2 regions of the Turicibacter sanguinis genome follow, and region 2 is predicted to be linked to the other one. Evidence: predicted binding sites of a transcription regulator. Region 2 holds the regulator's gene; the other holds the start of a gene.

Region 1 (3,410 bases), 670 kb from region 2:
ACTTTATCTGTTACGATGAATGCACGTTTTTTACCATCAAATTTTAAATCTTCTAATGCGATTGGTAAGCATCCAAATTTATAGTAAACTTTTGCAGGCACTTTGAACCAAAGCATATTCTCTCTCCTTTTAGCAATTGTTTTAATATTAATTAAGTGTTTAGGTCCAACGTTTTCTGATACTGAGTTATTTCCCCAAGACCCGCAACCTAATGTTAATGATGGTGCTAAAGCGAAGTTGAATAAATCTCCAATTCCTCCGTGTGCAGTTGGTTGGTTGATTAAGAATGTTGTTGTACGCATACGAGATGCCATTGCTTGAATGTCAGCTTCTGCACGTAACTCATCTGCATAAATGGCTGATGTATGTCCTAATCCACTGTGTTCTACTAATGTATAGGCCATTTCAACTGCCTGTTCATGGTTAGTTGATTTGTACATTGCTAATACAACTGATAATTTTTCATGAGCGAATGGCTCTTCTAATGAAGTATCCGTTACTTCACCTACTAATACTTTAGTATCTTTAGGGACTTCAAATCCTGCTAATTCAGCGATTTTCCATGCAGGTTGTCCTACAATTTTAGCATTTAATGCTCCGTTAACAATGATTGTTTCACGAACAGCATCTAATTGTTTTTTATTTAATAATAAAGCTCCACGTTTTTTAAGTTCAGCTTTAACATTTTCATAAATTGATTCATCAACGATGATTGATTGTTCTGACGCACAGATTACTCCATAATCAAATGTTTTTGATAATAATAATGAGTTAACTGCCATTGGAACATTACATGTTTTGTGGAAAATAACTGGTGTATTTCCTGCCCCTACCCCGATTGCTGGTGTTCCTGAAGAATAAGCTGATTTAACCATTCCTGGCCCACCTGTTGCTAAAATTAAATCTACTTCTTTCATAACTGTATTTGTTAACTCGATACTTGGTTCGTCAATCCATGCAATTAATCCTTTTGGTGCTCCAGCTGCTTCGATTGTTTCACGAATTACTTTTGCTGTATAGTTTGTACAGTTTTTAGCACGTGGATGCGCAGAGATAACGATTGCATTACGAGTTTTAATAGCCATTAAACATTTGAAACATGCAGTTGATGTTGGGTTTGTTGTTGGAATAACCGCCCCAATTACTCCTACAGGTTCTGCAACTTTTTGGATACCGAATGATAAATCTTCAGATAAAACTCCACAAGTTTTTTCATCACGATATTTATTGTAAATATATTCAGAAGCATAGTGGTTTTTAATCACTTTATCTTCAACTAATCCCATTCCAGTTTCTTCAACTGCCATTTGAGCTAACGGAATACGTAAATTATTGATTGCCATTGCTGCTTTATAGAATAATTCATCTACTTGCTCTTGCGTAAATTTAGCAAATTCTCTTTGTGCTGCGCGTACTGTTTCAAGAGTTGACATTAATTCATCTACATTTGTAATTTTATTAGTCATTCCGACTCCTCCTCAAGATTGTGAATACATTCACTTACTTACAGTTGTAATTATATTACATTGTGAATTATTTGTCTAATGAAAACGTAGTGAAAGCGTTTATTATTTCACAAAATAGTAATTTTTAGTTCAAAAAACGCTTTTTGTAACTGTTTTTATGGAATATTATTGAAAAATTAGTCTAAAAAAACCATTTAAAGTCTGATCTTTATTAACTGAAAATAAAAAAAGCTAAAAGAATTTCTTCTTTTAGCTTTTTTTTTAGAATAAATCATTTAATGCACAAACGGCATTATCTTCTAACTCAATCATTTCTCCGGCACGTACTGTGATAATTTCTGTTTCATCAATACATTTTTGCACTAATGATTCGAAATCAAAGTTTTGTTCAAACTCAATACATTTTTCTAATGAAGGGTTTGTTGCAGGATGTTCCGGAACAAAGACCGTACAGCAGTCCTCATATGGACGAATTGAAATATCATAAGTATCGATGTGTTTCGCAATCTCAATAATTTCATTTTTATCAAGTGTCGCAACTGGACGAATAATTGGCATATTCGTAACCGCATTGATGGCATACATACTTGCTAAAGTTTGTGAAGCAACTTGTCCTAAGCTTTCTCCATTTGCTAAAACTAAAATTTCACGTTTTTTAGCGATTCCTTCAGCAATACGATACATCATACGACGCATAACTGTCATGGTATAGCTATTTGGAATGTTTTCATAAATAGCTGTTTGTAATTCAGTAAACGGAACAACGTGTACGTTAATTTCATCTACTGGCGCATAATGTGCATTTTTCTCCATTAAGTCTAATACTTTTTGTTTTGATCGAACTGATGTATACGGTGGTGATGCAAAGTGAATCGCTTCAATTTCAACTCCACGTTTTTGCATTAAATATCCCGCTACTGGGCTATCAATTCCACCAGAAATCATTAAAAGACCTTTCCCACTAATTCCAACAGGGAATCCACCTAATCCTTTAATATGTTCTGCCATGATGAATGTTCCTTCACGACGAACCTCAACAAATACTGTCACATCTGGATGATGAACATCTACCGATAAATGTTCAGTATTAATTAATAAGTGAGCTCCCACTCCACGTGAAATTTCACCTGAAGTCATTGGAAATTGTTTTTGAGCGCGCTTTGTTTCGACTTTAAATGTTGTAGGAACTTGTGGCATTTCTTTAATAATCTCTAAAGCTAATGCTTTCATAGCATCAATATCATTTTCACAACGAGCACATAAGCTATATGACTGTAATCCAAATACTTTATCTAATTGCTCTGTCACTAATTCTGGCGCCGTTCCATTTAAAATAATATAGAAACGATCACGTGTGATTTCATACGTAATGTTTTCTAACGAACGACATTTACGACGGATAATACGGTGTAAGGCATTTTTAAAATACTTACGATTCTTTCCTTTAATTGATAATTCACCATAGCGAACTAATATACGGTCATAAATCATTTCATCATTTCCTTCCTCATTTGTACAACGACAAGTTTTAGTGCATTTATGAATTGTGTCGCTTCTTCAAGTGTTGACGTATTAGCAAAGCTTAATCGTACGCTATCTAAAGCCACCTCTTCACTAACTCCAAGTGCTAGTAAAATTCTTGATGCTTGAGCAGACTTTGACGAACAAGCTGATTTAGCAGAGATATAAACATCATGTTCCTCTAAAGCATGAACTAATGTTTCCCCTTTAATATTCTCAACAGCAAAATTAATAATGTATGGTGTTAATTCAGGATAGCAGTCATTTACCGTTACTCCGTCCATCGCTTTTAATTCTTTTACTGTATAGTCATATAATGATTTAACATGATTATAATTTGCATTTAAAGGTTCAATCGCTAATCGCAAAGCTTTGGCTAAAGCTACTGCCCCTGCTACATTAATCGTTCCTGAACGAAGGCCA
Region 2 (3,410 bases):
TTACTAGCAATCTGAGCACTTTTAAATGCTGCAATACCGCCCGTGACACCTAAGACAATCGTCTTTTTGCTCAATTACATCACCTTCTTCATCATCGGCTCTAATACCTTAACTAATGGTGTCGTTACAACAGTGGCTAAAATTGCTTCTAACACACTATTTGTTGTGATAAGTCCCATTAAAAGCACAAATAATTCTGAAACATCTACCCCTTTAGCCGCTGCATAGCTTGGACCAAAGAATAAATAAATCATACCTAAAACTAAAACACTATGCATAATCGTACAGACCAATGCCGTAACAGCACTACCTGCAACATTATGATTTCGTTTCTTAAACCAAGTATATAACAATGCACTCATGACTCCAAGTAATACACGTGGGCCAATTGCGATGACTAAACTCATTAAATTCCCGTGATACTCACCCAATGAATAAAACGGAGTAAATACAAACGATGTAATCGTTGGGGTAATCGTATTAATTAACACACTTCCAAGTCCAAAGACTAAACCAGTTATTGCTCCACCTTTAACGCCAAGTAACATCCCCGCTAAAATAACCGGAATATGCAATGTTGTCGCGCGAATTGGACCAAGTGGAATAAATCCAAGTGGTGTAAACATTAAAACGACCTCAATACTACAAAACATTGTCAGTAAAACTAAAAATTTTGTTTTCTTTCTTGTACTATTCATTTTTCTTCTCCTCCACTGTCGCTTCCTAAGAATGCAACGCATCGAAATTTAAATTTGAATCCATGGTCATTATTTGATTGATGTCTATATGATCACCATCAACTCTCCCCATCTCATCGCTTTTTATTATACTTAGGTTATAACCTTTTTTCAACCAAAACAAAAGATTTTTCCATTATAAACCACAGATTAATTATGACGCTTACATTTACATAATAAAAACTCCTTATTCTTATAAAATTTGCGTCATTTCGACACTTTTTATTCAATAAAAAAGCTTATAATCCTAAAGATTATAAGCTTTTCCCCCTCATATAACATCCCTTATAAATTATCGTCCCGCTTGTTCTTTTTGGAATACATAAAAGAATAACGTTTCTAGTTCCATATTTAAATCAACTTCATGAACTGTAATCTCTTCACTCACATTAATTACTGTTGATGACAAGTTTAAAATCCCTTTGATTCCCAATCCTTCTAATGATGTAGCGACAGCTTGTGCTACCGTTGGTGGTACCGTTAAAATAACATATGTTACTTTATGCTCCTCAATATAATCCTTTAAACTATCTAAATGGTATAAAGGTAAATCGCCGATACATTGTCCCACTAATGACTCATCCGTATCAAACCCAGCAACTAAGTTAACTGGTGTTCTGAAGACGCGTTTTTTGAATTTATCTGAACTAAAATATTTTAATAAGGCACGTCCTAAGTTACCTACCCCAATTAAAACACAGCTTTGAACGTCTTCTGTTTTTAACAAGTTATTGAATGCTTCTAGTACAATTCTAACTTCATAACCATAACCTTGGCGTCCTAATTCACCTAAATATGAAAAATCACGACGAATTGTAGCTGAATCGATTCCAATTTTTTGGCTCAATTCGCTTGATTGAATTCGTTTTACCCCCATCTCATCTAATTCAACGAAACAGCGACGGTATAATGCTAATCTTTTTATTGTTGCATTCGGAATATTTGATAGCATAAAAAACCTCCTTTACCATATTAAAATAATATCATGAAAATAATGCAATGTGAATACTGTCACGAGCATAAAACGTCTATATGTTAAATTACTTCAAAAATCGTCCCTTATTTACATTAGTGTCCGTTGCACATCTTGAGATTAAGCATTATACTTATTATTAAAGTCACAGAGTTTTTAATAACCTCATAACCTTAAAAACTAAATTCAAACAACGTAACTTTTTAAAGGAGATAGACCATGATTTTATTACAAACAAGTAAATTGACGAAACTCTATTCAGGAACGCCAATTCTTGAAAACGTCCAATTTGAAGTCAAAAAGGGTGAGCGCATAGCAGTTGTTGGACGTAATGGAGCTGGAAAATCAACACTACTAAAAATGATTGCAGATGAAATTGACTTTGACTCAGGTGAAATCCATAAACCCCAAAGCGTCATCCTTGGTTATTTTGCACAATCAAGCCATGTTAATTCAGACGATACTATTTATAATGAAATGTTAAAAGTATTTAGTAAAACACTTCAATTAAAGAAACAATTAGAAGAATTAAGTTTAAAAATGGCTGAAATTGATCCTACAACTGAAGCCTACCTAAAAATTATCGAACAATACCAAAATATGAATCACCAATTTGAATTAATGAGTGGCTACACCTATGAAGCTGAAATTAATAACATTTTAAATCGATTCAAATTCAATGAAATTGGTTTTGACCAAAAAATTTCAAACTTAAGTGGAGGACAAAAAACCCGCTTAGCGTTAGCAAAACTTCTACTTCAAAAACCAGATATCTTAATTCTCGATGAGCCAACCAACCACTTAGATATTGATACAATTGAATGGTTAGAAGGATACCTAAAAAAATATTCAGGCGCCGTTGTTATCGTATCCCACGACCGTTTCTTTATCGACCAAATTGCTACAACTATTTATGAAATTGAATATAGAAAATGTACGAAATACAAAGGAAATTACTCAGACTATATCGACCAAAAAGCCGTTGCTTATAGCTCTTTAATGAAACAATACGAAAAGCAACAAAAAGAAATCTCAAAAATGGAAGACTTCATTAGCCGTAATATCGTTCGTGCCTCTACGACAAAGCAAGCCCAATCTCGACGTAAAAAACTTGAGAAAATGGAACGTATTGAAATACCTAAAATTAACGATAAATCAATTGGAATCACATTTGAAATTGACCGTCGCAGTGGAAATGACGTTTTAAAAGTAGAAAATTTAAGCGTTGGGTACGACAATCAGGTGATTACAGACGATTTAAACTTTCAAATTAATCGACTTGATCGAGTAGCTTTAATCGGTCCTAATGGAATCGGAAAATCAACTATTTTGAAAACAGTTGCACAAACCCTTCCCCCACTTAAAGGAGATATCTATTATGGAAAAAGCTTAGATATGGGATATTTCGATCAAGAGCAGGCTAACCTAAACTCTAGCAATACAGTCTTAAATGAAGTTTGGAATTGTTTCCCTGGACGACTTGAAAAAGATATTCGTACCTTACTTGGAAACTTTTTATTTACAGGTGATGATGTCTTTAAAACCGTTAATCAGTTATCCGGTGGAGAAAAAGTTCGACTCACATTATGTAAGCTCATGCTTGAAAAAAACAACTTCTTATTACTCGATGAGCCGACTAACCACTTAGATATTGATAGTAAAGAAATGCTTGAATTATCACTTGAAGACTATGAAGGGAC

What was found. The regulator Rex, encoded in region 2, represses fermentation and respiration genes when NADH is low (regulators of the CRP and FNR family bind a similar motif). The targets are predictions, from matches to a motif close to GTGAANNNNTTCAC.
Region 1: adhE (bifunctional acetaldehyde-CoA/alcohol dehydrogenase) is a predicted target of Rex. The motif match lies at 1,487-1,500, and genes of this name have one in related genera.

Annotation. Positions count from the first base shown of each region.
Region 1 covers NZ_CP053187.1:2,016,376-2,019,785, reverse strand. The annotation lists gene adhE (bifunctional acetaldehyde-CoA/alcohol dehydrogenase) at 1-1,466, opposite strand, end outside; gene thiI (tRNA uracil 4-sulfurtransferase ThiI) at 1,728-2,957, opposite strand; gene HLK68_RS09690 (cysteine desulfurase family protein) at 2,954-3,410, opposite strand, start outside.
Region 2 covers NZ_CP053187.1:1,341,593-1,345,002, reverse strand. The annotation lists gene coaBC (bifunctional phosphopantothenoylcysteine decarboxylase/phosphopantothenate--cysteine ligase CoaBC) at 1-74, opposite strand, end outside; gene HLK68_RS06605 (ECF transporter S component) at 75-698, opposite strand; gene HLK68_RS06600 (redox-sensing transcriptional repressor Rex) at 1,030-1,689, opposite strand; gene HLK68_RS06595 (ABC-F family ATP-binding cassette domain-containing protein) at 1,930-3,410, shown strand, end outside.